Parasedimentitalea psychrophila: one gene and its partner. The protein of the gene in region 1 interacts with the protein of each later gene in a pairwise test. Links are inferred from orthologs where the notes say so. Each region holds a gene or a part of one and is shown on either strand. Other genes may lie near its edges. The genes, in order: QPJ95_RS10785 and recJ.

What was found.
Region 2: the proteins of QPJ95_RS10785 (region 1) and recJ interact in binary tests that used the Escherichia coli proteins (3 or more experiments, as listed by UniProt). The link is inferred for Parasedimentitalea psychrophila from one-to-one orthologs.

The regions. Positions count from the first base shown.
Region 1 is NZ_CP127247.1:2,214,159-2,229,733, forward strand. The notes cover bases 6,554-9,642. They hold QPJ95_RS10785 (type IA DNA topoisomerase), read left to right. Parts: upstream 6,554-6,915; coding sequence 6,916-9,369; downstream 9,370-9,642. Other genes in these bases: QPJ95_RS10790 (hypothetical protein), read right to left, coding at 9,444-9,642. In the rest of the region: QPJ95_RS10750 (ABC transporter substrate-binding protein), read left to right, coding at 1-405; QPJ95_RS10755 (ABC transporter permease subunit), read left to right, coding at 402-1,337; QPJ95_RS24065 (ATP-binding cassette domain-containing protein), read left to right, coding at 1,345-2,373; QPJ95_RS10770 (NAD(P)/FAD-dependent oxidoreductase), read left to right, coding at 2,370-3,782; QPJ95_RS10775 (NAD(P)/FAD-dependent oxidoreductase), read left to right, coding at 3,775-5,007; QPJ95_RS10780 (FGGY family carbohydrate kinase), read right to left, coding at 5,016-6,443; more of QPJ95_RS10790, read right to left, coding at 9,643-10,271; QPJ95_RS10795 (glycosyltransferase family 25 protein), read right to left, coding at 10,268-11,023; QPJ95_RS10800 (hypothetical protein), read right to left, coding at 11,023-12,156; QPJ95_RS10805 (hypothetical protein), read right to left, coding at 12,654-12,941; QPJ95_RS10810 (tRNA (cytidine(34)-2'-O)-methyltransferase), read left to right, coding at 13,070-13,528; QPJ95_RS10815 (hypothetical protein), read right to left, coding at 13,688-13,867; QPJ95_RS10825 (hypothetical protein), read left to right, coding at 14,242-14,526; murA (UDP-N-acetylglucosamine 1-carboxyvinyltransferase), read left to right, coding at 14,533-15,575.
Region 2 is NZ_CP127247.1:220,020-235,394, forward strand. The notes cover bases 6,334-9,222. They hold recJ (single-stranded-DNA-specific exonuclease RecJ), read left to right. Parts: upstream 6,334-6,851; coding sequence 6,852-8,594; downstream 8,595-9,222. Other genes in these bases: glpX (class II fructose-bisphosphatase), read left to right, coding at 6,334-6,726. Also shown: QPJ95_RS01075 (8-amino-7-oxononanoate synthase), read right to left, coding at 1-132; biotin synthase BioB, read right to left, coding at 129-1,106; QPJ95_RS01085 (pirin family protein), read left to right, coding at 1,354-2,265; QPJ95_RS01090 (GNAT family N-acetyltransferase), read right to left, coding at 2,439-2,945; QPJ95_RS01095 (TetR/AcrR family transcriptional regulator), read right to left, coding at 2,942-3,529; QPJ95_RS01100 (hypothetical protein), read left to right, coding at 3,625-3,885; QPJ95_RS01105 (homoserine dehydrogenase), read left to right, coding at 4,323-5,609; more of glpX, read left to right, coding at 5,755-6,333; QPJ95_RS01130 (GGDEF domain-containing protein), read right to left, coding at 9,294-10,367; QPJ95_RS01135 (heme NO-binding domain-containing protein), read right to left, coding at 10,364-10,951; QPJ95_RS01140 (trimethylamine methyltransferase family protein), read right to left, coding at 11,282-12,841; QPJ95_RS01145 (HAD family hydrolase), read right to left, coding at 12,993-13,682; QPJ95_RS01150 (DUF3572 domain-containing protein), read right to left, coding at 13,722-14,006; QPJ95_RS01155 (diguanylate cyclase domain-containing protein), read left to right, coding at 14,100-15,375. UniProt on the Escherichia coli protein: Single-stranded-DNA-specific exonuclease.

The DNA of each region.
Region 1 (15,575 bases):
GTTGGTGATCCCCAGGGGATCACGTCCCAATCCCCATATCAGCTGGATCTATCGGATTATCAGGCGCAGGGCGTCGGTCTGTCCAACTTCTCGGTTTTGAAAGAGGGCGAAGAGGCGGGCGGCTACAAAGTGACGTTGCCTCCGGGACAGACCGGCCCGGCGATCACTTTCAACCAGACCATCAAAGACCTCAGAATGGGCGAAGTTTACGCCGACGTGCGGTTCCGCAAGGCAATGTCGCTGGCGATCAACCGGGACGAACTGAATGAAGCGCTGTGGTTTGGCCTGGGAACTCCCGGGGCGGCGCTGCCGCTGGGTGTTGCTTTGTCACCGACGAGGATCGCAATTATGCGGTCGCGTTTGATGCGGATGCAGCCAATGCATTGCTGGACGAAATGGGCATGAAAATGGCAGCCAACGGAAAGCGTCTGCACCCTGATGGCGAACCCTTCAACATCCTGTGGGAACATGCGGTCCAATTCGGCGGTGAATCTTTCACCCCTCTGGTGGCAGATTACTGGCGCGCGGTTGGCGTTGACGTCACCATGAAAGAGGTCACCAGTCAGTTGTCGCGTGAAAAGGCCAAGGCCAGCACCCGCGACATCAATATGGAGTGGGACGTTCCGTTCGAGCCGAACCTGATCTCGCAGGTTGAATACTACATCCCGCCCTATTCCGAAGGCTCGCCGCTGGTTGGTCAGCAATGGGGCAACTGGGGGACCACAAACGGTGCCGCCGGAGAAGAGCCTCCGGCATGGGCCGCGCGCCTGTTCGAATTGGGTAAGACCTGGAAAACTGTTCTGCCCGGCAGCGATGCGTACATAAAGATCGGTGCGGAAATGGTTGAGTTGCGTGAACGTCTTGGCCTTAACCGCCTCTGGTCGGTGCAATATTTCGACTGGATCAGCACGATCGTCCTGCATGGGGATTTTGGCAATTCATGGGGATGGAAGCGACCGGTTGCCGATGTGATCGCTGAACGCATGCCGTTCACACTGATGCTGATGTATCTGGGGCAGAAATATTTTGGTCCAAGCGTGGGCGGTCTGTTTTCCCCCGAATTCCAAGACGTGGATTGGAACTGGGCACGGGCCAAGAATCTGATCAGGCATCTGTGGGTGCCGATTATCGTACTGGGCACCTCCGGCACCGCCTATCTGATCCGCACCCTGCGGGCCTCGGTGCTGGATGAGCTGAACAACAAGATGTATGTGATTGCGGCCCGGGCCGGTGGCCTGTCGCCCACGCAGCTGCTGCTCAAATACCCGGTGCGCATCGCCCTGAACCCAATCGTCGGCGTGGTGATGTTGAATCCCCGCATCAGCCCGGAAAGTTGACCCCGCCATGACCTCTCCTGATACAACGGTCCCGACCACCAAGGAACAGAGCAACAAGCGTCGGCCCGAGATGGCCTCGCAATGGCAGCTGATGTGGTGGAAGTTCAAAAAGCACTACCTGGCTATGGTTGGTGTGATTGCCCTTTCGGTGCTGCTGTTTGCGGCGCAAAACGTGCGCAGGCTGACCGTCAAGATGTTGGACAAGGTGGGCATCTCCGACCCGGACCGCGCCTTTGATCAATACCCCTACGCGTTTTCCGGCGGCATGCGGCAGCGGGCGATGATTGCCAAGGCGCTGTCCTGTAACCCGTCGGGGCTGATCGCGGACGAGCCAACCACGGCGCTGGACGTGACCATTCAGGCGCAGGTGGTGGCCCAGATTGCCGATGACGTGGCGATTATGTATATGGGGCGTATCGTCGAACAGGGACCGGTGCGGGAAATATTCGCCAATCCGCGCATGACGGTGCGCGATGTGATTGGAGAGCCCTTGCTGGCCAACAAGGTCGCCAGGGGAGAAGAGCTGAAACAGCGGGTCAAGCAGATCGCCACCCAATGTGGTCTGGATGTGGAACATCTGAGCCGCTATCCGCATGCCTTCAGCGGTGGCCAGCGCCTGCGTATTGCCATCGCCAGGGCCCTGATCCTGCACAAGGAATTCATCGTCTGCGACGAGGCGGTCACAGCGATCGAGACCCAAAAAACCGCGCCGTGGTTCCTGCATCTCAGCCTGTTGCGCCCGCATCCTCCGTTCATCGCGTTGGCCCCCTACAACACCATGTATCCCCCGGACGACATGCGGGACCCATGCGATCCTGAGGCCGCGACGGACCATCCGTTTCTGGCTTATGTGACGCGCCACCATCTGGATCTGGAAGGTCTGGATCAGGCCGATGATCCGGCCGGTGATCTGGCCTATGCACCGCAGATTCTGACCTATGCCCAGAAAATGCTGTCCTGGCGACTGGCCCATGCAGACCGTACCCTGACCGGCCTCTACCTGTCCGCGAACGGGCCCAAACGGGCGATGCCATGATGCCGGACCGCAAATCCAGCCTCAGCTCTACCCTGTTCGATGTGGTGGTGATTGGCGCCGGCGTTGTCGGCTGTGCCATGGCCCGGCGGTTTACCCTAGAGGGCGCGCGGGTGGCGTTGGTGGAAAAGGCCTGCGATATTCTGGACGGCGCAAGCAAGGCCAACAGCGCCATTTTGCACACCGGGTTTGACGCACCGGTCGGTTCGATCGAACTGGATTGCATCCGCAAAGGCGCCGAAGAGTATCGGCAAATCCACCAGGATATGCGCCTGCCGCTGGATGCCGCCGGGGCCTATGTCGTGGCGTGGAATGACGTTGAGGTTGCCAGGCTGGACACATTGCTGGAACAGGCGCACAGGAATGGTATCAGCAATGCCACTCTCGTGGGTCAGACGGTCCTGCGCGACAATGAACCGCATCTGTCAGATCGGGCGCTGGCGGCAATCTCGGTTCCGGGCGAGGCTCTGATCGACCCGTGGTCGGCCCCCTATGCCTATCTGAAACAGGCGTTGCAGAATGGTGCAGAAGTGTTTCTGAAGTGCGAGGTCACCGGGGGCGGGTTTGCCGGTGGAGAATGGCAATTGGAGACGTCACGCGGTGTGTTGAACTGTCGTCAGGTGATCAATTGCGCCGGTCTTTATGGCGATTATGTGGACCAGGCGGTGCTGGGCCTGTCCGATTTTTTGATCACTCCGCGCAAAGGCCAGTTCCTGATCTTTGACAAGGCAGCCGCGTCGCTGTTGCAGGCGATCATTTTACCGGTCCCGACCGCGCGCACCAAAGGCGTGGTTGTGTGCCGGACGATTTTTGGCAACCTGCTGGTCGGCCCCACGGCAGATGAACAGCAAAGCCGCGATGAGGCGTCCACGGATACGGCCTCTCTCGAAGGTTTGATGCAGGCGGCAATCCGGATAATTCCGACGCTGGCCGACATGCCGATCACCGCCACCTATGCCGGTTTGCGCCCCGCGACCGAGCAAAAGGAATACCGCATCATCCCGCGTCCGGACAGCAACTGGATCACCGTTGGCGGCATCCGCTCAACCGGGTTAAGCGCGGCATTGGGCATCGCCCAGCATGTGTTTGCCCAGTATCGGGATTGGGGGGCTGCACATGAGCCGCTGCCGGACCCCCGAGTGCCGCAGGCCAATATTCTGGCCGAGCAAAGCGCGCGGGCATGGCGCGAAGGCGGGCAGGGCGACATGATCTGTCATTGCGAACTGGTACGCGAGGCCGAGATCAGACAGGCGTTGACCGGGCCGCTGGCGGCGCGGTCCTTGGCGGGGCTAAAGCGCCAGACGCGGGTGACCATGGGGCGCTGTCAGGGGTTCTACTGCTCTGCGCGCCTGACGGAACTGACCGACGGTCATTTTGACATCCCTCTAGCCAAGGACATCAAACATGACTGACCAGATTGATGTGGCCATCATTGGCAGCGGTCCGTCCAGTCTTTCGGCGGCGATCGAACTCAAGGCACTGGGCATTGCCCGGGTCGTGGTGCTTGAACGCGACCCCGAGGCTGGCGGCATACCCCGCCATTGTGGCCATCCCCCCTTTGGCATTCGGGAATTCAAACGGGTTTTGACCGGGCCGCAATACGCCCGAAAACTGGTTGCCACGGCCCGTCTGGTCGGGGTCGAGATCCGCACGTCGACCACCGTGGTCGAAGCGCGCCCGGACGGGAAATTGTTGCTGGCAACCAAGGACGGCGTTGCCGAAATCGCACCACGCCGAGTGATCTATGCCACGGGTGTGCGTGAAACTCCGCGCTCTTGCCGGTTCATCACCGGGCCGCGGCCGCTGGGGGTGGTGAACACCGGGGCTTTGCAGTCGACGGTCTACCTACAGGATCGCACGCCATTTGAACGCCCGGTGATCATCGGCACCGAACTGGTTTCGTTCTCGGCAATCATGACCTGTCGGCACGCGGGCATCAAACCGGTGGCAATGATCGAGGCAAATGAGGGTGTCACTGCGCGTTGGCCCACCGGGCTGTTTCCGCGCATTGTGGGGGTGCCGCTGCATCTGGGCACCCGGCTGAGTGCCATTCTCGGCAACAGATCCGTCACCGGTGTCGAAGTGGTGGACAGGGCGGGCAATCACCGTGTTATCAATTGCGACGGGGTGATCCTGAGCGGTCAGTTCACCCCCGAAGTGGCGCTGGCTCGCTGTGGTCATCTGGCCGTTGATGCCGCGACCAAAGGTCCGGTGGTGGACCAGTACGGTCGGTGCTCGGATCCCTGCTATTTCGCCACGGGCAATGTTCTGAGACCGGTCGAAACCGCCGGATGGAGCTGGAATGAAGGCCGCCAGACCGCCCGGTGGGTGGCCGCAGATCTGGCTGGAGATCTGGCGCCGGTGGGGGCTGAGATTGAGGTTGTCGCCGCTGATCCGGTGATCAGATATGTGGTGCCGCAACGGTTGTCGCTGGCCGCTGGCTCCGCAGGGATGAAACATCTGCAACTGCGAGTGACGCGCCGGGCAAAAGGCACTCTGGTTGCCATGTGTGGCGATCAGACCTTGTGGAAAATGCCGCTAAATGCCCGGCCCGAACGCCGTATCCTGGTGCCGGTTGGAAAATTCACTGCCGCGGGCAAACCGGTAAAAATTGAACTGAAGTTCATAGCAGAATAGGCCGGGTGTCACACCCGTTTGGGTCGCCAGTTGCGGGACCGCGATACGGCTTCGGCAAACAGAGTTTTGTCGGGCGCCTCAGGCGCGGGGTCGTAGCGAAGACAGGCCGGCGCGTTGGCGGTGCCCCTGGGCGGATCTCCGGCCACCATCAATGCAGTGCCCAGTGCCGTCTGTTCGCCCATCGGCTGCACGATGATCTGTTTTTGCAGCACATCGCTTAGGAACTGGCAGAAATACGGATTGGCGGACATGCCGCCGTCGATGGAAATCCTGTCGCCAATCGGCACCAATGCGTCCATTGCCGTGATCACCTGATCGGCGCGCAGGGCGATGCCTTCAAGGATTGCCTGCACCATATCCTTGGCCGATGTATCCAGCGACATGCCGATCCAAAGCCCCGCCGCAGACCCATCCCAATGCGGGCAACCGAGCCCGGTCAGCGCCGGCACAAACGCCAGATTGCGGCCAATGGCGGCGGGTGCGTCAAAGCTGTTTATCTCGTCAAACTGTTTGAACAACCCCAGCGATCTGGCCCAGTTCAGGGCCGAACTGGCGCAATATACCCCTCCATCCAGCGCGCAGACGGGGTTCGACCCAGTGGCTTGCCAGGCGATTGTCGGCAGCAATCCCTGATCCGGCGCCCGCAACAGGGTATCGCCGGTAAGCACCATGGCAAACGCGCCGGTGCCAAAGGTGATCTTGGCGGCACCGGCATTGCGGCAGCCATGCCCAAAAAGCGAGGCCTGCTGATCAACCACATTGACCGTGATCGGGGTGGCACAGCCATCGAGCCTGACCGCACCGAAATCGGCCATGCTGGGGCGGATTTCGGGCAATGCTTGGATGGGGACGCCAAACAGCGCACAGAGCTCGGGGGCCCATTGTCCGGTTTCCAGACCAAGCAGCGATGTGCGCGAGGCAGTGGTGATATCCGTGGCGAAATGCCCGGTCAGGCGATCCAGAAAAAACGCATCCGTGGTCCCAAGACGCAGTTTTCCCTGAGCCAAAAGTGGACGTGCCTCGGCAATGTTGTCAAGAATCCAGGCCAGTTTGCTGGCCGAGAAATACGGATCAAGCGGCAGGCCGGCCTTGGCCATAGTCAGCTGTTCCGCCCCATCTGCCTTTAGCGAGGCAATGCGGGCCTCGGTGCGCCGATCCTGCCAGACGATGACCGGCGAAATCGCCTCTCCAGTGTCGCCATTCCACGCGAGACAGCTTTCGCCCTGATTGTCGATGCCAATGGCATCCACGGGTCCCGCCGCCCGGATGCAGTCGGTGACATGTTGCAACAGCTCTTCCGGGTCATGTTCCACCCAACCGGGCTGGGGATAGATTTGCCGGTGCGCGCGGGTGCAGATGATTTTTCCCAAACCGGTCTCATCCAGAACAAACCCACGGGTGCTGGAGGTGCCCTGATCGATCGCAACAACGCGCATGATTTTGGTCCTTGTCGTCAGGGTTAACTGGCCATGTTTCTAGATGAGCACCCTGTTCATGCCAATGGCTTTGTCGGTGGCGTGAGTGCCCCCACCTAGCGGCACCCTCATGGGATTGTTGCCGAATTTCGGCCTAAAGCGTGAATGCCCCTTTCGGCAGTGTCAGAGGGAACCTGCTTGAGCCGGGCGGAGCGGGTTCGTCGCGTTCCGGGATCACGAAGGTGAAGGGCTTGAGACCTATGTCTCGAAGTGCTGCGATGAAAGTCATCGGCAATGCACAGAGGCAGGAAACCGGTCGCTGGCTGAATAATCGAGGCGACAAGTCTCACCCACTGCCTGGCTGTGGTTTGTTCACATACCGGAGAGGGGTGGAACGTCACCTTTACTCACCCGCCAAAAGCCGGGTTGCGAATGGCAGTTGTTCACTTTACGTTCTGGCATTGCTGACTTCCTTAATCCGAACGAGTTCGTCATGTCCGATCAAATTGTCATCACCGAGAAAGCCAGCCAGGCGAAAGATGTCCGCGCCGCCATTGGGTCTCGCTACGGCATGGTTCTGCCCGCCGAGGGACATTTGTTCGCCTTGCTCGAACCAGAGGATGTGGTGCCGGAATGGAAGCGGTGGTCCCCGGTCTTGCTGCGGCCCCAGGGCCTATACGGCACACGGCCGGCAAAAGGCGGTAACAAGGCGGCCAAGCTCAAAGCCATCCGTGAGGCGCTGCGCACGGCCAAGCGGGTCTGGCTTGCCACCGATTGCGACCGAGAGGGGCAGCTCATCGGCCAGGAGATCCTGGAGCATTACAAGTACCGAGGCGAGGTCATGCGGGTGTTGTTTACAGCCCAGGACGCTCAGACCATACGCGCGTCATTCGACCGGGCCAAACCCAATTCAGACTACGCCCGGCTCTACGCCGCCGCCGTCGCGCGGCGCCAAGCCGATCAGATTTACAATCTGTCACTGACCCGCACCGCCACCGTCATCCTTGGCAAAGGCGCCCGGGGCGTCATCGGCGTTGGCCGTGTGAAAACCCCAACCCTGGCAATCGCCTGCAAGCGGGAATTGGAAATCCGCGATTTTGATCCGGTGCCCTATTTCGAGATCGTCGCCACAGCCATGGTCGCGGGTGGTGAATTCAAGATGCGACATGCGCCACGGGATCGAATTCTCAAACGTGAGCTTGCCGAGGCCGTGGTCATGGCTGCCCGTGATTTCGAGGGGCCGCTCAACGTGCGCGTCGAAGATAAGCGACAACGGCCGCCGAGGCTGCACGATTTGCCGTCACTGCAGAAACTCTGCGCCTCTCGCTTCGGCTGGGCCGCGGCCAAGACTTTGCAGATCGCTCAGGAACTCTATGATGGTCAGGGCAAGAAAATCATCACCTATCCTCGTGCCGAAGTGCGCTACCTGCCCGAGACTTTGATCGCGGATGTGCCGCAGATTGTCGCCGGACTGCAAGCGGGGCAATCGTTCAGCACGATCCCCATGCCAGCGGAGCCGGTAGTCCGAAGGGGCAAGAGCGGCAGTTTCTATGACAAGGGATTGGAGGGGGCCAGCCACCACGCGGTCATCCCCAACGTCAACACTATCGACGGTTTGCGGGATGTCTGGCCGCGCCTTTCGATTGACGAGAAAAAACTGTTTGACGTGATCGCGCGGGCGTACCTGGCCGCTGTCATGCCAGACTTCCGCTATCGCCAGACAACCGTATCGCTTGATGCGGTCGGCTTTCCATTCAAGGCCACAGGCCGCCAACCCATCGATCTCGGGTGGCGTGCGGCCTTTCCGGAATGGCAACCCGCCAACGAGAAGGGCGACGATGCGCAGTTGCTTCCGCAGATGCAAAACGGCGAGACCGCGCGGTTGCGGAACCCTGTCATCGAGGACAAGGAAACCCGGCCACCGCCGCGTTATAACGAAGGCACTTTGATTGAGGCGATGCAGCAGGCCTGGCGTTTTGTCGATGACGAGGTTCTGCGTGACAGGCTGAAGGAAGCCAAGGGCATCGGTACGCCCGCGACCCGCGCTGAGATCATCGGAGGGTTGAAACGGCAGGGTTTTCTGATTGCCCAGGGCAAGAACATTGTGCCCACCGAAACTGGGCTAACGTTGTTTGGTGTTCTGCAACAGGCCGATCCGGCCTTGGTCGATCCGGGCGTGACGGCGCGACTTGAATGCCTGCTCGACGATGTTGTCGTTGGCAAGCAGGAGATGGTTGGTGCCATCGATGCTGTTTGCGATGTCGCCCGGCGTATCATTGGCAAGCTGGTGGAAGGCCCGCCGGGCGGTATGCCACCCTTGATTGGTTCTGCGTCGGACGGCGCGGGCGGTGGACGGCCACCAACAGCCGCGATGAAGCGTTTCGCTGACAGCATCGCTCGCCAAAAGCGCATAAAGCCTCCAGCGGGCTACACCAAATCGGGATCAGTTTGCCGTGCGTTCCTCGAGCAACACGCCCCCAAGAAAGCCGAGGGCGTCGACGGGAATGCAATGGGAGGCTCTGGAGCAAAACCAGCAAGTCCGGCACAATTGTTATTCGCCGAGAGGATCTCGCTGGAACAAGGTGTTGCGATAACCGACCAGGCCAAGGCCAGCTCTGCCGCTATGTCCGTGTGGATTGACAAGAACCAGGACGCGAAGCCCGGCAGGGGGGGCCGCAAAACGGGCAAGAAAATATCCGAACCAATGGCGGAGAAATCCACTAAGTCAACGAAGCGGGCACAAAAGCCCAAGGCAACGACGGCTTGCGCGGAAGCAACGCCTCCGCTGGCTTCAGAGCAGGGGAATTCGGCAGCAAACACGCCACTGCAAATTCCTTACGGCAACAAGGACGTCGCGCAAAAATGCGGTGCTAAATACGCCACAGGCGGATGGTATGCGCCGCCTGGTGTTGACCTGGCAGTGTTCAAATCCAAGGGATGGCTGTGAGGGCGGCAATCCATCCTTCTGCTACCGGGGCAATCACCCTCACAGCCCAAAAAATGCTTTCCCGAAACAATCAATCAGCTGAAAAACCGTTTGCGCACTTTTGGTGGAACAAACACAGTGTTGAACGTCGCATTGGGGAAAAACGGACTGATGGATGAATCGAAAATTGCACGAATTTTGAAATAGTCATTTGCGTAGATATACGTCTCGCGTCCCAAAAGAGTCGCGACGATGCCGATATGAAGACGATTTGTATGCACGGTTTTGTACGGTGAGATCGCGTCAACAAATCCTTGGATCGGTGTATAAATACGCCCTTTTTTTGAAACATCAAAGTTCCCGCGTGGAACCACAAGACCCTTTGGAGCTTCCCGGTCCTGCCTTAAAAAATACCCCACCTCTTTGCGTGGTTCTGGTGCTACCAGTTTCAAAAAGAACGCCATGTCGTGACAAAACGGCGCGTCAGGCAATTGCGCTTGGCTTTCAAATCGGTCGCGGACAAAAAAATGCATCTCGGGCGCAAATGTTAACTGACTAAGGTCCATATCAATTGTCGAGGGCAACATGACCGCGGTTTGAAAATGCTGTGTCAGTTGAGCGGTGATCTGCGGCGTATCATAGTGGCCACAAAACGCACCATTGCCATTGCAAACGACGACCGGTGCGGGATGCCCTGATTTGGCGATTTCCGCTTCCATTGTGGTGCGCTTTTTCATGACATCTTTGGCAATCACCGTATGATATTTAAAGCCATAGTGCAGAAAGAACTGCTCAGCACCTTCGCGAATAATGCTATCCCCCCAATTGCCCGGACTGAGCAGAAAGACGATGGGGTGATCTTGCACAATGTTACGCAAGTCGGATGCAAGTCGATCAAAAGCGGTCTGTATCGTTTCAGTCATGCCCATGCTTTCTGGCTTTTTCGCGCAAGCAGATATCCCTGTATTTGACGCTTTATGCGCTGGGGCAAATAGGAGGCATTTCGGGCCGCACAACGAGACCCTTGCGTTGCTTGCATTTTGTCAATTTCGCTTTCTTCACCCCGAACCGTAAAGGGGCTGGGGGCGAAGGCCATCCCACGGCCTGTCGTCAAAGTCCAATTGCGTAGAAACAGATCAACAGGCATCGTAATTTGCTGTGTCAGATCCAAAAAGGTCGATGCGCCTGCACGTGACCATAATATTGCGGGTGTTGTCATAGGAAAATAATGGGCCCGGTAATGTGTTGTTCCCAACTCTTTCCAGCCAGGCTGCAATAGCGGTGTACAAAAGCGTTTGGCATTCTTGCCAAGGTTCATCACGTCCCAACCGTGAATGTGCTCAAGGGACGCCCAAAGGTGGTCCAGTTGCGATTTTCCCATCGGACGCAGCGCAAGATCATCCTCGACCACAAGCCCATAAGGTAGGCCCGTTGCAAAGAATTTTTTTGCGCATAGGCGGTGGCTTTCAAAACAGCCAACTTCACCACAACTTAACGTCCGCCCCAAAGTGCCAAGCGCGGCGTTCCCGGCATCAGCCTCAAGCCTGCGCCCATCGACTGCAGGCACCCGTGTGAAAGATAACCCGGCAGCGGCCAAAACAGATTTCGTCGCTTTTAGGCGCGCGGGGTTGCGATCAAGATTGATCACGTAGGTGACCGGCTGGATCACTTCCATTAGCGTCTCCCGAGTGGAATGGTTCGGGATTTCAAGCGCTTGATATAGCCATCAATCGCATCTTTCACAGGCCCGTCTGCAAGGTCGGAACGAAGTTCCCACATAACGGCCAAATCGTCCCGCTTACTGGCTTGATTTTTTTGGGGGGCCCTGTTGCCCATAATCGTCTCAAGCTTATCGTTTTGCACAAATAACCCAGGCAATTCGCGACCGGATGTCAGAATGCAAAGGCGCGTTCGAATACACTTCATGCAAACGCCACAATTTCCGCCATGTGATTGTTCCTGATAACAAACAGAGAGATCACTTGCCACGTCACTGGGGTGCCCAATAATTTTACGCACTTTCGCCGCTCGCGAGAAATCACGGCCGAGGTGGCGGATAGGAAAACGTGCACTGGAAAGAGCGGAGTGTATCACCCGATTATTGCCCCATGGAAAAGCTGCAAATTCCATGGCTGGTGAACTATCTGCTGCAAATGCGCCCCAGCCAAAGTGACCAGAATGATAGTTGAGACACATCGCGAGATTGAGCGTATGCAGCATGTCCCAATTGAAACCCAGTTTCCGGATCGAGGTCTCCACCGTGATAAGCTCTAATCCGGTTTTTTTGGCAATGGTTTGCACACGTGGTTTCAAAGACTTGAAACCCGAAGTCTGAGCGTTGGGATAGTCTGCGCCCGCGATCAACAGGCCATGGGTCAGTTTGGGGTCTTCTTGCGCCTCAAGAGCGGCAAAAGTTGAATCGACACCGCCGCTAAGACACATCAGGCCCGGACGATCAAATGAGCTAGGCTCACTTTCAACGATATTGCTGAAGTTGAGTGGCGCTGGATATATTTTCCGAGGCAGCCACATATTCATTATGGCCTTCAGCCTCTCAGCCGAGTCAATCGCCGCTCTGGAGATTGGCAGATCTGTCTTTATTTCGACGTTGTGCGAGATCGACAAGGCCAGGGCCCCAAAAAGCGCAAAATCATAAACGTCGTGTTTGATTGGTGTCGCCGCATCCGAACGAATGAAAAATGACCTCTTCCCCAATGAAATTTCGGCCAGATTTCCAGAAACAGATACTTTTAATTCCGCGGTCTCTCGCTTCGGTTCTGGGCGAAGAAAGTCGAGTAGTGATTGCATATCTTTGATCTCTATTAATGTGAATCAGTGTGTAAAAATTAATGCGATACAGCGTGTAAAATGCGTTCTCGTAGCCGGTTTGAGTTGCTCCGTAGGAATTGCCCGTTTTGTCATTTAGGGGGTATCTGATCTTTAGTCCACACGGGCCGTCACGAAAGTCGACGGTCGCCAGCCAGAGCCTTCGTTCTCCGGGCCGCCGGTCCGGCAAAAGCCCCGCACTGAAGATGTCGTGAAAATCTATATCCTTATGGCCAGCAGCGTCAGCTGACTGAGATCGAATGCATGGCTGACGATACTGGCGATAAACCAAACGCTTCCAATCTGGATAAGCCGTTCTCCTGATTTCCCATGGCGTCCCAAATTGATTGCAATGCCCCGCCTGCGAAGCGGTGGCTGAACGCGACGAAGTGCTGTGCAGAGTTTGAACAGGTAGTATCCTCCAGTCCCAACCTGGTCGGCATTTCACTTCGAAGTCCAGGAGGGACGCCGAAGTCGCCCTAAGTATGGCGGCGCAAGGCGCAGGAAGTGGCATCCAAAATCGCGGCCAGGATGCGCGGTTGGGCCTCTTCAAGTTGCTTCCAGAAGTCCCGCTCAAATTTGCGCTGTGTTTCCGGGATTGAAGGCAGGGTCAGGCAGATTGACCGGCTGGCCATGTCGGCCCGCTCCGCCAGATCCGAAATCCCGCGACCACCTTTGCGGGCCTTGGGTGGACCTTTGGGCAAGCCGTGGAGAAGGGTCGCAACGGGGCTAAGACGGGGGTGTTTCCGCAATGGGGCGACGGGCATCTGGCAGCCATTGGACTGGAAAAGTTGGCGCTGTTAAGGCCCTGTTTGTTAGGTTAACAGGGGCTAACAGCGGGCCGCTCCTGCGCCCGTGACTTAGAAAGCCCACACATCCTATGTCTGATCCGTGCATGAAGCTGGTCTTGGTGACCCCTGAAATTCCGTATAATACCGGCGCGATTGGGCGGACCTGTGTGGCGCTGAATCTGGAGCTGATCCTGATCAAGCCCTACGGGTTTTCGCTTGATGAGAAGGCGGTGCGGCGGGCCGGAACGGATTACTGGAAACATGTTAATCTCTGCGAATATGACAGCTGGGAGGATTTTATAACTGATCGAAGCCCTCCGCGCGAAAGCCTGTATTTCTTTGAGGAACATGGCGCGCAGAGCGTTTACGCCCCGGAGTATCAACCGGATGCCTATTTGGTTTTCGGCTGTGAATCCAAAGGTCTGCCAGCGGCCATATTGGATGGCATGGAGGATCGAGTATTTAATTTGCCGATGCGCAATCCACTGGTCCGATCCCTGAACCTGGCAAACGTAGCCACGGCGGTTATTTATCAGGCCATGCGCCCTCAACTGGGTGGTTGAACGCGGCCATTGGCGCGGCGGCAGGCAAAGCCTGCTGTCGCCCGGCATTGCGGCCCGTAAGGTCAGGCTTGCAGTCAAAAAGCACTGAGCTCGGCGAATGGTATCACCCCGGCGGACAGCGGCACTAGGGCCGCTTTTGGGAGGAGCCGCGCCAAGGGGTCAGCGCATTTTCCGTATTTTGAGTTTGTCTAGTTTTGCTCTGCTCTTGGTCGATTCCTCCGACCGCGCCAGAGCTTTGGCAACCGCCTTCAAGCTCATCCCCTTTGTCACCAGCATATGCAGCTTTTGAATTTCCTCAGCTGTCCAGGCTTGGCGGTGGCGTTCGTAACGTTCACTCATGGATCTCGTCTACCTTCTCGTCATGTCAGAGTTATCATAGAGCATGCTGCTGCTGAGGGGGCCAGAACAATGGCCGTCGCGATATCCAACGATTCTGAATGACGCCATTGGCCAGGCTGTCAGAGAGCCAAGGGGCTGGTTATCGACATCCGACGTGGGGGGCTTAATTCCGCCAGAGGCGGTCCATTGAAACGATGCCTTTGCATCAGATCGAATGGTGCTGTGAGGGAGGATCGAACTCCCGACCTCACCCTTACCAAGGGTGTGCTCTACCACTGAGCTACCACAGCGCACTGTCCTCCAGATGGTCACTCGGTAGCTATCGGGCTCTGGAAAAACCCTCATCGTTCAGCTACCTAAGCTTTGGAGCTGTTATGTTGCGGAAGACCTATGTCTACTGCACCATATCAGCGCCGGTGAGGGGGCTTTTAGGGGCAATTGCAAAACTGTGCAAGGGCAATCTGGACGGTTTTTTCACACTAAGTTACACAGGGTTCATGGCAGATAAAAAAACACCCAAAAGCAACGGCAGTTCCACTGCACGCGAAGACCGGCTAAAGGCTGCGTTGAAAGTAAATATGGCGCGGCGTAAGGCGCAGGCCAAGGCGCGTGCGGGCACAAGTGCTGATGGCAAACAGACAGGCAAGTCAGAAGGATAACGGCAGATGGATTCGATTTTGGTAACCGGTGGCAACGAGCTGAGCGGTCAAATCCCTATAGCAGGCGCAAAAAACGCCTGTTTGACACTGATGCCGGCAACATTGCTGAGCGACGAACCGCTGACGCTGACCAATGCGCCCCGGTTGAGCGATATCAAAACTATGACCGAGCTGCTGCAGTCGCTTGGCGCCGAGGTGACCTCATTGCAAGATGGCAAGGTGCTGGCGATGTCCAGCCACAACATCAGCAATCACACCGCCGACTATGACATCGTGCGCAAAATGCGCGCCTCGATTTTGGTTCTGGGGCCCATGCTGGCGCGGGATGGCCACGCAGTTGTGTCGCTGCCCGGCGGCTGCGCCATCGGTGCGCGGCCCGTTGATCTGCACCTCAAGGGGCTGGAGGCGCTGGGAGCGGAGCTGGAGCTGAAGGACGGCTATATTCACGCCAAGGCACCGGGGGGATTGAAGGGCGGTATCGTGGATTTCCCGCTGGTTTCGGTCGGGGCGACCGAAAACGTGCTGATGGCGGCGACTTTGGCCAAGGGTACAACTGTGATCAACAACGCCGCGCGCGAGCCTGAGATCGTCGATCTGGCTGATTGTCTGCGCCGGATGGGGGCTCAGATTGACGGCGACGGCACCTCGACCATCACCATTCAGGGGGTCGACCGGTTGCATGGTGCGACGCACCCGGTGGTCACCGACCGAATCGAGCTGGGCACCTATATGCTGGCACCAGCGATCTGCGGTGGAGAGGTGGAATTGCTTGGCGGTCGGATCGATCTGGTTGCTGCGTTCTGCGAGAAACTGGATGCCGCTGGGATCTCGGTTGAAGAGACCGACAGGGGCCTGAAGGTCGCGCGTCGAAATGGCCGGATTCGGGCGGTGGATGTGATAACGGAACCCTTCCCCGGTTTTCCGACGGATCTGCAGGCGCAGATGATGGCGCTCTTGTGTACCGCAGAAGGGACTTCGGTTCTGGAAGAGCGGATTTTTGAGAACCGCTTTATGCATGCACCGGAACTGATCCGCATGGGCGCTCAGAT
Region 2 (15,375 bases), 2.0 Mb from region 1 along the record:
GGACCCGGCCAGCCCGAGGTAATCGTTTGAGGCAAAGTCATGCCCGGCGCGGGGCATCAGGCTGCGATAGCGGCCCCGCGACCTGAGCATTTCCAGCGCCTTTTCATGGCGCGGGAAGGTGCCCGTGCTCATTTTGAGCCGTCGCAGCCCACGGCCATGGGCGTGATGCCAAGACGGGCGAACAGGGCGCTGTCTTTGTCTTCTCCGGGGTTATCAGCGGTCAGCAGGGTGTCACCGACAAAGATCGAATTGGCACCGGCAAAGAAACACATCGCCTGCATCTCATCGCTCATATCGGTGCGGCCTGCGGACAGGCGCACATGGGTTTTGGGCATCAGGATACGCGCCAGCGCCACGGTGCGGACAAATTCAATCGGGTCCAGCTTTTCCACATCCGCCAGCGGAGTATCGGGGATCGGGATCAGCATGTTGACCGGCACCGAATCCGGGTGCTCCTCTAGGGTGGCAAGGGCCAGCATCATGTCGATGCGGTCCATCTGCTGCTCACCCATGCCAACAATGCCGCCGGCACAGACCTTGATGCCCGCCTCGCGCACCCGGTTCAGAGTGTCGATACGGTCGGCAAAGGTGCGGGTGGTGATGATCTCGGAATAATACCGCTCAGAGGTGTCGATGTTGTGGTTGTAGTAATCCAGACCGGAATCGCGCAGGCGGAACACCTGCTTCTCGTCCAGCATCCCCAGGGTCATGCAGGTTTCCATGCCCAAGTCTTTGACGCCCTTCACCATGGCCTCAAGTGCGACCATGTCGCGATCCTTGGGCGAGCGCCAGGCTGCGCCCATGCAATAGCGGGTGGCGCCGCCTTCCTTGGCCTTTTTCGCCTCGTTGATCACCTTGGCGACTTCGATCAGTTTACTGGCCGACAATTGCGCCCCGTTGCGCGCCGACTGCGAACAATAGGCGCAATCTTCGGCACAGCCGCCGGTCTTGATGCTGAGGAGCTTGGATTTCTGCACCTGATTGGGATCAAAATACTGCCGGTGCACGGTCTGTGCCTGAAACAGCAGATCCATGAAGGGCAGATTGTAAATCGCTTCGGCTTGCTCACGCGTCCAGTCGTTGCGGATAGGGCTGGCGTCCAACATGTGATCTCCTACGAGGAAATTATAGATAATTTTCACGCCAGACCATCCCGGCACGCTCAGTTAATAGATAATTTCTAATGTTGGTTTCAAGCCCCATCTCGCAACTGCCGCAATTGGTCGCGACTCTCACCGCCTATCACCCGCGTTACTGCGCATTTTCGCACAGGTTCCGTTTCTCGACGCCAATTGCACTGCACCACCGCACGACTATCTTTGTTGCAACCAAGCATGAACCGGAGGCAATCACATGTCGCTTAGACCCGTACTCGAAACCCGCAATGCAGTGCCCACACTGGAGGGTGCCGGTGTCAGACTGCACCGCGCCTTTGGCTTTCAGGACCCCAGCGAGTTGGACCCGTTCCTGTTGTTCGACGATTTCCGCAACGAACGCCCCGAGGATTTCCAGAAAGGGTTCCCCTGGCACCCCCATCGCGGCATTGAGACCATCACCTATGTGCTGTCCGGCACCGTCGAGCACAAAGATTCGCTGGGCAATACCGGCACTTTGGGTGCGGGAGACGTGCAATGGATGACCGCCGGATCGGGAATCATGCACCAGGAAATGCCCACTGGAAATGCCACGGGCCAAATGCATGGGTTTCAGCTCTGGGGCAATCTGCCCAGCGACCAGAAAATGACAGCGCCGCGCTATCAGGATGTTGGCAGCCGGGACATTCCCGAGATCATCGACGACGACGGCACCCGGGTGCGGGTGATCGTGGGCAATTTCTGGGGCAAGCGCGGACCGGTGGACGGCATCGCGGCGGACCCGCAGTATCTGGATATCTTTGTTCCAGCCGGGGTCAAGAAGACCTTCAAGATCGACACCTACCGCCGCGCCTTTGCCTATGTGTTTGAAGGGCAAGGTGCTTTTTGTGATGCCTCGGCGCCGCAGGGGGTGCTGTTGGAAAAAGAGGTCAGCGGCGAAGAACTGCATATTCGCGATATGTCGGGGGACCGGACCCTGGTGCGGTTTGGCAGCGGCGATGAGATCACGGTGATGGCGGGCCCGGATGGTGTGCGGTTCCTGCTGGTTTCGGGTGCGCCGATAGACGAGCCGGTGGCCTGGCACGGTCCCATCGTGATGAACACCCAAGCGGAACTGCGACAGGCCTTTGCCGAACTGCGCAACGGTCGCTTCATCCGCCCGGCGCATTAGCTTTCGCCGCAGACGAAAGGCCGCCCCCAATGGGCTATTACAGAGACTGGGCGGCCAGTATGATGTGCTCTGGGCACCGGAGCTGCCGGCCGGAACAGATCCCGCCACCCTAAAACAGACCGCCGAGGGGCTGGTGCCGGGGCTGTATCAATCTTAAGCGGCCCCGCTTGCCCTCAATGCCCGGCGCCAGACCAGAAATACACAACCTCGTCGCCAACATCGCGACCCTGAAAACCCGCCCGCTGCAGCAGTCGCGCCGAGGCAGTGTTGCCCTGCATGACGCCTCCGCAGAGGGGGATGTCCGTCCCGCGATACAGATCCTGTAGCGCCGCAATCAGCCCAGTCGCCAGCCCCTGCCCCCAAACCCGCTGCGCCAATAGATATCCAAGATGGCACTCTGCTCTGTCTGGGTCAGCGTCTGGGTCAGCATGGGATAGAAACACCAAACCGACCCCCGCTCCGGATCCCTCAAACAAGGCCAGGACCTCGGCCTGCTGTGACAGACCAGTCAAAAAATTTCGCTGCTCGAGCTCGGTCGTGAGCTTCTGGAAGCCAGGCGGCAGGAATTCCACGACCTCAGGCTTAAACAGCGCTGCAAGATCATCCGGGGAAAGCTGACGCCAGTCACCACTTACTAAGCGGTCAGTAGAAATCACTGCGGACCCTCCAGCCAGGGTCACGTCACCATTGTCCGGCGCACCATCTCCCAATAGCTGGTTTCCACCTGATCCAGCGACAATCGCCCGCCAGCCCGATACCAAGTATTGACGCCATTCAGCATCGCAATGACAGCCAGTGTCGCGATCTTGGTATCAGGCACCGCAAACACCCCCTCACAGACACCCTGCTTCAGCACCGTCTCAAGGGTGTTTTCATATTCGCGGCGCAGCGCCTCGATCACCGTGAAGTTTTCCGCCGAGAGATTGCGCAGTTCCATATAGGCAATAAAAACCGCATCCGGGTGCTCAATGTTGAAACGGATATGAAAGCGGGTAAAACTCTCGAGCTGCGACAGCGCATCCCCGGCGGCAGGCTGATCCTGCCACGCGGTCAGCAGCTCGGTCATATGACTTTCCATCAGCCGAAACAGCAGGCTCTGCTTGTCTGGGGTGTAATTATACAAGGCCCCGGCCTGCACCCCGACCGCGCCGGCGATCTGGCGCATCGAAACAGCAGCAAAGCCGTGCTGCGCAAACAGCCTTAGCGCCGCATCCTGAATGCGTGGGCCGGTGATGCCGGAGTGAGATCCCTGTGTGCGCGCCATGTGGTCAGGCTATCTGAACAGATGTTCAGAAAAAACCCCTGCTTGCGACTTTTCCTACAAACAGGCATCAAAGACATGGACAAAGGACCGCTGCCATGACCCGCTCACTGCCCCTGACAACCTGCGCCTGCATACTCTTGCTGGCCACCACAGCCTGTACCAGGGTGCCCGAGCTGGAGGATCAGCTGACGGTGGATTTGAAGTCTGCCGATTATCCGGCGCTGATCGCCTTGGAACAGGCCATCGCGCCCTTGCCGCTGCCCGACAGCCAAAGCACCGCGCTGGAACAGCAACTGCTTGCCCGCAGCGCCCGCTTGCAGCAGCGCGCCAGGGCTTTGAACTCCGCTTCAAACTGACCGGATACGGGATTGGGTCGCAATCCACTGGTGGGTCACGCATGTCGCCATTTTACGCACCTCGCCATATCGGACAAACAGCGCCGTAGCGGAGTGTGAGGCCGTCGCGAGCTTGGATCCGCCAGTCGACATTAGTGAGACCACATGGATTGGGGCTGCAAACAGACCCCAAACGGGCTACTCCCGCCCGTCGTCAGGCATCTATGATACCCTCCTCCCGTTGGGCGTGGCGCCGCGCAAGCGCGCCACGCCCAAACCAGCCTGCTGTGTCGGCCTTGCCGATGGAGCAGGCTGGTGCGGGAGATCTCCGTTCCCCGTAAATGCAAATCAAATGCGGGGGGCGGACTATCGATTCCCCGCTTAGACCGTCCCCCGTTGCGCCCTTGGGCAGAGCCGGCTAATGCGAGGGTCAGATAGAAAACAAGGGATCACCAGCTATGACAAAGCCGCTTCGTCTTGGGATTGCAGGTTTGGGCACCGTCGGCATGGGCGTGGTGAAAATCATCCGTCGCCAGGCCGCTCTGCTGGAGGCTCGCACCGGTCGCCCGGTTGTCATCACCGCCGTCTCGGCCCGTGATGCCAGCAAGGACCGCGGCATTTCGCTGAGCAGCTATGCCTGGGAAACGGACCCGGTGGCGCTGGCAGTGCGCGACGATGTCGATGTCTTTGTCGAATTGATGGGCGGCCATGAGGGCGCGGCCAAGGCCGCAACCGAGGCGGCCCTGGCTGCAGGCAAGGACGTGGTCACCGCCAACAAGGCTCTGCTGGCGATTCACGGCCAGGCACTGGCGGAACAAGCCGAGGCAAAAGGCCAGGTGATCCGCTTTGAAGCGGCGGTTGCCGGTGGTATCCCGGTGATCAAATCGCTAACCGAAGGTCTGGCCGGCAATGAGATCACCCGCATCATGGGGGTGATGAACGGCACCTGCAATTACATCCTGACCCAGATGCAGGCCACCGGTCAGGGCTATAACGCCTTGTTCGAGGAATGTGGCAAACTTGGCTATCTGGAAGCTGATCCCAATCTGGATGTGGGCGGCATTGATGCGGGTCACAAACTGGCCCTGCTGGCGGCCATTGCCTTTGGCACCAAGCCCGATTTTGCCAGTGTGCAGCTGGAGGGCATCCAGCGCATCACCCTGGAAGACATCCACCAGGCCGCCGACATGGGCTTTCGCATCAAACTGCTGGGGGTGGCGCAACGCACGGCCCGCGGGTTGGAACAGCGCATGTCCCCCTGTCTGGTTCCCGCCAGCTCGCCTCTGGGCCAGCTGGAAGGCGGCACCAATATGGTGGTGATCGAGGGCGACGCGGTTGAACAAATCGTGCTGCGCGGCCCCGGAGCAGGCGAAGGCCCCACCGCCAGTGCGGTGCTGGGCGATATTTGCGATCTGGCGCGCGGTTTTCGGATTGCCACCTTTGGCCAGCCCGCAACCAGCCTGCAGGATATTCCAGCCGCCCAGACCGGCCTGCCCGCCCCCTATTACCTGCGCCTGGCGCTGCAGGACAAGCCCGGCGCTCTGGCCAAGGTCGCCGCGGCGCTGGGGGATGCAGCGGTGTCGATTGACCGAATGCGCCAATACGGACATTCTGAGCCCACAGCGCCGGTGCTGATTGTCACCCACAAATGCACCCGCGCCACCCTGGACGTGGCCCTGGAGGCGCTGGCGGCCAGCGATGTGGTGGATGGCGCCCCGGTTGCCCTGCGCATCGAAGAGCTCTGATCGCCGCCACCACCGGCGGGAAAACGAGAATTACCGACAGTGGCAGCCGCAAGCTGCCGCTGTGACCGCTAACGGCCCTTGCCCGCCCTGCCCTGCGCAGGGTATGCGACGGGAAACCCGCTCTGATTGACACAGGATATTTAGCATGACCTCATCCCCCTCTGACGCTGCTTATAATGATCGTATGTTGTCGCTGGGCCTGGCCCGCGTTGCGGAGCAGGCCGCACTGGCCTCGGCCTCTCTGGTTGGACGTGGCGACGAAAAAGCCGCCGATCAGGCCGCTGTCAACGCCATGCGCGAACAGTTGAACCTGCTGGATATCGCCGGCGTTGTCGTCATCGGTGAAGGCGAGCGCGACGAAGCGCCAATGCTGTTCATCGGCGAAGAAGTTGGCACCGGCAACGGCCCCGGCGTTGATATCGCACTGGATCCGCTGGAAGGCACCACGCTGACCGCCAAGGATATGCCCAACGCCCTGACCGTAATTGCTATGGGCCCTCGCGGATCCATGCTGCATGCACCGGATGTCTATATGGAAAAACTGGCGGTGGGCCCCGGCCTGCCAACGGGTGTTGTCACCCTGGACATGAGCCCTGCCGAGCGGGTGATTGCGCTGGCAGCGGCCAAGGGCTGTGCGGCGTCAGATATCACGGTCTGCATTCTGGAGCGCCCCCGTCACGAGGCAATGATTGCCGAGGTGCGCGGCACTGGCGCGGCAATCCGCCTGATCACCGATGGCGATGTGGCCGGTGTGATGCATTGTGCCGAAAGCGAAATCACCGGCATCGACATGTATATGGGCGACGGTGGCGCCCCAGAGGGCGTGTTGGCTGCGGCAGCGTTGAAATGCATGGGCGGACAGATCTATGGCCGTTTGCTGTTCCGCAATGATGACGAACGCGGCCGTGCTGCCAAGGCCGGCATCACCGACCTTAACCGGATCTATTCGCGCGATGACATGGTCACCAAAGACGTGATCTTTGCCGCCACTGGCGTCACCGGCGGCACTCTGCTGCCCGCCATCAAGCGCGAACCCGGTTGGGTCGAGACCACCACTCTGCTGATGCGGTCGAAATCCGGCTCGGTGCGGCGGATGTCTTATCGCACCCCGGTGTGATCTTTCATGGGGCCTGGGCCTTGCTGTCACCGTCGGATGCCTCCGGCGGAGGTATTTTAAACAAGAAGAAAGGCCGGACCTGCGCAGGGTTCGGCCTTTTGGTATATTAACTGGAGGATTGCGCTGTGGCGTTTTTGAATGTTGAGCAATCGCTGACGGGGCGCAGCTGGCAGGGGCCGGGCCTTGAACTGGAGCGCGCCGCCGAGATGATGGCGCAGCAGAGCGAGATCCCGGCGCCGGTCTGTCAGGTGCTGGCACGGCGCGGTGTGCCACTGCATGAGGCGAAAGGGTTTTTGACGCCACAACTGAAGGATCTACTGCCCGACCCGCGCCGCCTGAAAGATATGGAGGTGGCTGCACAGCGGTTCCTGCTGGCGGTGCAACAGCGCCAACGCATTGCTGTGTTTGCCGATTATGACGTCGATGGCGGTGGCTCGGCGGCACTGCTGCTGGTCTGGTTGCGGCAGATGGGACAGGTGGCGACACTTTACGTGCCGGACCGGATCGACGAGGGCTATGGCCCCAACGACGCGGCGATGGCGGCCCTGGCGCGCGATCATGATCTGATCATCTGCGTCGATTGCGGCACCCTGAGCCATGCCCCGATTGCAGCAGCCAAGGGCGCCGATGTGGTGGTACTGGACCACCACCTGGGTGGCGAGACCCTGCCTGACTGCGTTGCGGTAGTGAACCCGAACCGGCAGGATGAAGATGGCGAGCTGGGCTATTTCTGTGCCGCTGGCGTGGTGTTTTTGATGCTGGTCGAAGCGCGCAGGCAATTGCGCGAGGGTGGCCATGGCACCGGACCGGACCTGATGGCGCTGCTGGATCTGGTGGCGCTGGCGACGGTGGCCGATGTGGCGCCGCTGATTGGTGCCAACCGCGCCCTGGTGCGCCAGGGGTTGAAGGTGATGGCCGCACGGCAACGTCCCGGCCTGGTGGCGCTGGCGGATGTCTCGCGGATGGATTCGGCGCCGTCGACCTATAGTCTGGGGTTCATGCTGGGGCCACGGGTCAATGCGGGCGGACGGATTGGCAAGGCGGATCTGGGCGCACGGCTGCTGTCGACCGACGATCCCCATGAAGCGGCCTCCATTGCGGAACGGCTGGACCAATTGAACAGCGAGCGGCGCGAGATTGAAAATGCGGTGCGGGCGGCGGCGATGGAACAGGCCGAGGCCCGCGGTTTTGATGCGCCGCTGGTCTGGGCTGCCGGTGAGGGCTGGCATCCCGGCGTGGTGGGCATTGTGGCCTCGCGGCTGAAGGAAGCCGCCGGGCGACCGGCCGTGGTAATCGGGCTGGACGGCGATGAGGGCAAGGGCTCGGGGCGGTCGGTCAGCGGCATCGATCTGGGCGCGGCGATCCAGCGTCTGGCCAGCGACGGCTTGCTGATCAAGGGCGGTGGCCACAAGATGGCTGCGGGGCTGAGTGTAAAGCGCGACCAGCTGGAACCGGCAATGGCGCGGTTGTCGGAGCTGCTGGAGAAGCAAGGTGCTGGAGACCTCGGCCCTGCGGATCTGAAACTGGACGGCGTGTTGATGCCCGGTGCCGCGACAGTGGAGATGATCGAACAGATCGAACAGGCCGGACCGTTTGGGGCGGGTGCCCCGGCCCCGCGTTATGCCTTTCCCGATCTGCAGATACGGTTTGCCAAACGGGTTGGCGAAACCCATTTAAAACTGTCGCTGAGCGATGGCATGGGCGGCGGTATTGACGCGATCTGTTTTGGTGCCTTTGACACCCCGATGGGGCAGTGTTTGCTGGATCATGGTGGTGCGCGGTTCCATTTTGCCGGACGCTTGGAGATCAACCTGTGGCGCGGACGACAAAGCCCCCAGTTGCGTCTGGAAGACGCCGCACCAGCCTAACATAAATGCCGCCGGACGCCGGTGTAAAAAAAACGCGACGCAGGGCATTTTTTCTCTTGCGATGTGCAGCGGGAATTACTACTACCCGCTGACACCAAGTGGCCCGTTCGTCTATCGGTTAGGACGCCAGGTTTTCAACCTGGAAAGACGAGTTCGATTCTCGTACGGGCTGCCATGGTGTACTGGCTGCAAATTCGGACCTTACTTTGGTCGGCTTTTGCGGCGTAAATCCCCCGCTTCAGTATAATATATGCGACCCCAGCACAGGGATGATACTGGCGTATCTGATCGCGCCACCGCCCTTTTGCACCCCCTAAGACCGGCGAACAAAATGATTGTCACTTTCTCAAAATACCCTCTTGCGTCCCGGGGGCGGGTTATCTAAATACCGGCTCAAGCACTAAGTGGCCCGTTCGTCTATCGGTTAGGACGCCAGGTTTTCAACCTGGAAAGACGAGTTCGATTCTCGTACGGGCTGCCACTCCCCCCCCCCCCAAAAAAAAAAAATGACAGAGCCAACCCAGCGCAGCAGAGCTGCGCGCAGAATCATCGACTGGCCCAGTATCCTTCCCAGTATCCATCCCAGTCTCCATCGCAGCATCGCTGGCTTGCAGCTCGCTCATCCTGGCATCCCTGTTTGGTGATCGGACCTGTGTTAAGGGCGCCTGCTAGCGGCAGGGGCACGGGGCGGCATCAGCTTCAGGCATCGCCAGAGGTCTGGCTGCCGTTGCTTTCCACAGCCACCGGCGCCGCAATCGATGGATCATCAGCCTCTTCGTTCAGATCCACACTCTCCATTCCCGATTCGTAAAAGAAATGGCAGGCCCGTCCGGCCCGTTTGGCCGCATACAGAGCCATATCAGCCTCTTTCAGCAGTTGAGCCGCATTTTTCTGGCCACCTGTCGCCGAAAGAGCGGTGCCGATGCTGCCCGAGATCCGGCACAGTTGGCCGGCATATGGGATTGGCTCTTCCAATTGGCCAATCAAACGCTTGGCGATGTCCCCCAGCTTGTCTCGATCAACCAGGTTATCGATAATCAACACAAATTCATCGCCGCCAACCCGGGCCACCGTATCGATGGAGCGGGTGCATTCAACCATGATGCTTGCCACCTTTTGCAAGACCGTATCCCCGGCGGCGTGACCCAGGCTGTCATTGACCGCCTTAAAAAAATCCAGATCCACCTGCATCACCGAAAAATTTCGGCCAGTACTGATCATCCGTTCCAGAATATGATCCATCGCCCGGCGATTCTTAAGCCCGGTCAGAGTATCGGTATACGCCTGTTCCTCAGCCGCGATTTTTGCCCCCTGCAGGCGCAGGTTCAATTGCCGCGACGCCTCCATTGCGGCCGATTTGGCCTCCACCAGATACAGCATCTCGATGGTGAGATCCGTGGCCGAAAAATCAGCGCTGGTCAGGTCATAGTCGCGCACAGCATCGAGAACCGAAATCCCGAAGGACAGGTTGACAAAAGCACCCAAGTCGCCCGGCAACGGGGCCAGGACCCCCTTAAGCCCGGTCTGAGGGTCATCGCGAAACTTCAAATGCAATTTTGCCCCTGAGGTTCGCAGCAGGTCATCCAAGTTTTGAATGTAACGGGGACGCAGCAGATCAAACACCTCCAGAAACGGGCGCCCAATCCAGTCTTGGTCGGCACGCAGTTTCTGCAGGGTCGGCCCGACACGACTAATGCGCCCTTCGAGGTCCAGCAACACATGCATTGGTGCAATTTTGGCTGCCATGTCGGCCAGCTGGTTAAGGCAGATCATGGCAATTTTACCCCCAGATCAAATGTCCGGCCCTCGGAGAATTCGGTTTCGACCAGCATCACAGAAATTACCTCTGCTCCGTCCTGGGCTCCTGAATGTTCCAGAATAACCAGATCGCCATAGTCATCAGCCATGGCGCGCAGCACCCCCATCATGACATTGGCATATCCCGGCAAGCCGCTTTGGCACAGCAGTTTGAACTGGCCTGGCGCCGTTTCGAGAAGCTCCAGCCCCGGCAGGTGCAGATCCGCCACCGCCAGTCGAGCCCGGTCCGGCAAATCATCCAGAGAGTGCAGGAATTCCACATAGTTTACGCCGCCAAAGCGGAGCAATCGGCGCAGCGCCTCGACCTGCGGATTGGAGACCAGAAAAGTCCCCATATCCTCAAGCATTTCGGGCAGAGGACGCTCTAATACCTGTTCCATGGCCACCAGAAGATTTTGAGACTGCTCATCGGTATAAATCAACATTGCCTCAAACTCGGAAAACCCGAGACCGGCAGAATCTGTCACATCGCGCCAACGTGACACGCCATAAGTGCTGCAGACAAAGGCCTGAATTGCCCTGTTAATCAGCCCATGCATAAGAAGGCCCCTCGCTCTAAACTGCCCTAGACATGACCTGTGAACCTTAAGAAAGGCCCAACAAATAGGATGTCTGATGTAATTCCTGTCCAATCACATTGATTTTACTGTGTTGGAGTGAGGCCTCAACCGCTGATATGCGGCAGCCTGAGGCACTTGACGCAACGGCAGCACAACAGGATGCGGTGCGGAACAATTTGCAGGGCAGTGCTGGACGGCATTGGAGTCTCCCGGAGACCAGTCAAGTCAGCCGCACCCTAATGCCATCAAGGGTGCGGCTGCAATGCGATGCAATGGCCGGACCGGCGTCAAGCCGCTCAGGGCCACCGCTTAGAAATCGGTTGGCGCGCCGCCTTCCTCTTTGCGGCGGGCCACAAAGTCCTGCAACGCCCCCCGGATCGCGTCCTCCATCGGTGGTTCTTCGAAATCGGCGGTGATCTGCTTGAACAATTTATGCGCCCGCTGCGCGGTCCATTCGCCGCCAGCACCCTCCCAGGCCTCATAGTTGCGCCAGTCGCTCAGGAACGGCTGATAGAAGGCATCGGCGTATCGGTCCTGGGTGTGCTGGGTGCCAAAGAAGTGGCCGTCATTGCCGACCTCCTTGATCGCGTCAAAGGCAATATCGTCTGCTGTGGTGGCAAAGATCGCAGGCTGCATATAGCGCTGGATATGCTGCAAGACCTCGCAGTCCATGATGAATTTTTCAGGGCTGGCGATCAGCCCGCCTTCCAGCCAGCCCGCCGCATGATAGACCATATGGGTGCCCGATTGCACCGCCGCCCAGAGCGAGTTCGAGGTCTCCCACATGGCCTGGCCATCCGGCACATTGGCGGCACAGACACCGCTAGAGCGCATCGGCAAACCATAGAACCGTGCCATCTGGCCGGTCATCTGGGTCGAGCGCATGTATTCCGGTGTGCCAAAGGCAGGCGCGCCGCTTTTCATGTCGACGTTTGAGGTAAAGGTGCCGATCACGCAGGGCGTTCCGGGGGCCACATACTGAAACAGCGCAATCGCACAGAGCGCCTCGGCGATCGACTGCGCCACCGCGCCCGCCATGGTCACCGGCGCCATGGCCCCCGCCAGAGTGAACGGCGTCACCACAATCGCCTGGCCGCGGCGCGCCAGCCGCAAACAACCGTCAATCATCGGGTAATCGTGTTTCAGCGGCGAGGTCGAGTTGATGTTGGTATACATCCGCGGCTTGGCCTGGAACTCTTCCTCGCTCAGCCCGCCGGCAATCTTGACCATCTCCATCACGTCTTCCACCCGCTCTTTGCCCAGCGAGTAAGCGTGCATCACCTTGTCGGTGATCGTCAATTTGTCATACAGCACATCCAGGTGCCGCACCGATGCGTGGATATCGACCGGTTCAACCGGATAGCCGCCGGCAAAGTGGATGCAGTTGAAATACTGGGTCAGTTTCAGCAGGTCCTGGCACTGCGCCCGGGTGCCGGACACCTTCTTGCCCAGCTCCAGATCCCAGTAACTTGGCGGCGACGACACATTGCCAAACAGCAGATGATTGCCGCCAATGGGCAGCGTACGATCGGTGTTGCGCGGGGTGATGGTAAAGGTACTGGGCGCCTTGCCCACCATCTCCATCACAAAATCACGGTCCATGCGGACCAGATCGCCCTCGACCCGGCACCCTGCCTGCTTGAAGATCGCCAGCGCCTCGGGGTTCAGAAACACCACGCCGATGTCTTCGAGGATACGCATGGCGCCCTCGTGGATCGCCTGCACGCCTTCGGGGGGCAACGGTTCGGTGGGGCGGTCGATATTGACCGGGATCTGCCAGGGCATCTGTTCGATGATGGCCGCACCCCGCCGTGTGGCTGCCCCTGCCCTACCGCCACTGCGCCGCCTGCGTCCTGAGCTCTCAGCCATCATCGCCTCCTGGATCTTCTGCTGTTACTGACCAGCAGGCCCAATTCCCGACGCCGTCGCCGCTTCAATCACGACATTTAGTGTCGTTTTTTCAGCTCAATGGGACGCAGAGGGCATTTTCTGTACAGAAGTGCCCAGTAGGTGCGGATTGTCAGCCGTCCAGCCAGGCCGGGATGTGGCCGATATCCGGCAGCACAACATCCGCAAGCGGTGCAAGATCACCCCGTTGCGCAAGCCCGGTCAGCACGCCAATTCGGCGCATACCGGCGGCGCGGCCCGCTTCCAGGTCATGGCAGCTGTCCCCAACCATGGCGGTGCGGGCGGGATCGACGCCAACAGCCTTGCAAAAGGCCAGCAACGGGTCCGGGTCCGGTTTGGCGCCGTGGCCACTGTCATAGCCTGCGACAAAAGCAAAATGGCCCAGCACCCCAGTGCGCTGCAACTGGCTGCGCGCCGAAAACTCGGCATCATTGGTCATCACTCCCAGCACTTTGCCACGGGCCAGCAGATCATCAAGGAACGCGGCCAGAGGCACCGCCTCGGCCAACGGCGCAGTGGCGGCGCTGAGTGCCAGATGCTGCTCAATCGCAGCCTGATCCATGTGATCGATGAGAGGGGCTATGGCGGCGGCAATTTCCGTATTGGCGCAGGCAATGGCGATGCTGTCGGGATAGAAAGATCCCGCATCCAGATCGTAGCCCAGCACCTTGGCCAACGCCTGTGCGGTCTCCTCCTGCCCCTGCGACAGGTCGCGAATCAGGGTCTCGGTCCAGACATTCCAGGTGGCTGCAAAATCGAACAGGGTTCCGTCCTTGTCGAACAAAAGTGCATCAACGGGCATGGGGGCTCCTAATGGGTCACGGCGGTTATCGCCTCCCTATCAGGTCCAGTTGACCTGCGCACCACCCGGCAGCGACATCCGGGCCTGCATCGGTGACTCATAGGAGAATCCCTGCGCATCGCAAAAACTGATCACCCAGGCGTCATCCATCATCAGAAAGTCGAGAACCGAGCCTAGGAATTCTGGATCTGCCGCCCGCGACCGTAAATCGGCCTCGCTGGCCCCCGAAGCCCCGAGAAAGACAGGCAACAAGTCTTCGTTCCCCACCAGCCAGCCCAGTGCCTGCAGCGCTAAAGTTTCGGCGGCGAGAGAGATTTTTGGCATTTAACGACACTTTTACGGGAATGGGAAAGGGTTTGTTAACCCAAGTCATAAAGACTCTGGGCAAGTCGAATTGTAAGGGCGAAAGGGAACCGCGTGCAAGGCACAATCCTGATCATAGACGGCGTGGCCACCAACCGCATTATGCTAAAGGTGCAGCTCTCGGCGGCCTACTACCGCGTGGTGCAGACCGACAGCGTTGCCAGCGCCCTGTCGGTGGCGCAACGCTGTTGTCCTGATCTGGTGTTAACGGCGATGACATTACCCGATGGCGGTGCCGTCGATGTGGCCGCCGCCCTGGCGAGTGACGCGGCACTGGCAAACGTCCCGGTCATCGCGGTTTCAGCCCAAAACGACAACGCCAGCCGGATCGAGGCTTTGTCCGCAGGCATTGACGACGTGCTGCACCAGCCACTGGACGATGTGATCCTGCAGGCCCGCATTCGCAGCCTGATCCGCAGCCGCAGCAGTCGCGACGACCTGACCCTGCAGCACGAGGCGGCGCAGACCTTTGGGCAACCGCTGTCCGAGGGGGAATGCCTGGCCAAAATCCGCAATTCCAAGGTGGCACTGGTAGCGCAAGACGCCCCCACCGCGGCGCAATGGGCCGCCAGATTGCAGTCACTGGTGCCCTATCACCTGCATCCGCATCAGATTGGTGACATCCAGCAGCTGATGACCGACCCGGTGCCCGACGTGATTGTGGTTGAGCTGACCAAGACCGCCACCGGCCTCGGCCTGCGGTTGCTGGCCGATCTGCGGGCCCGCGCCGCAACCCGCAACTCGGTGGTGATTGCCATCCCCAGCCCGGCGGACGCCCATGTGGCGGCTGAAGCGCTGGATCGTGGCGCACATGATGTTTTGCAGTCCGGCTTTAATGTGCAGGAATTGGCCCTGCGCCTGTCGACCCAACTGCAGCACAAAGCCCGCAACGACCGGCTGCGCGCCACCGTCCGCAATGGGCTGCGCGCTGCGGTCGAGGATCCGATGACCGGCCTGTACAACCGCCGCTATGCCAGACCGTTCCTGGACCGAGTCGCGCGAAATGCGGTTGATTGCGATGAACATTTTGCCCTGATGCTGATCGATCTTGATCACTTTAAGCAGGTCAATGACCGCTACGGTCATCCGGCAGGCGACGCAGTGCTGGTCGAGGCCTCGAACCGGTTGCTGAAACAGCTACGCCCTGTCGATCTGCTGGCCCGGGTTGGCGGCGAGGAATTCATGATCGTCATGCCCGGACTTGGCGCCGCTCAGGCTAGCGAAATCGCTGAACGCCTGTGCCGCCAGATCAACGCCACTCCGTTTCAGGTTGCCGGTATCGACGAGCCGATCCACGTCACCACCAGCATTGGCCTGGCCATCGGTGGCG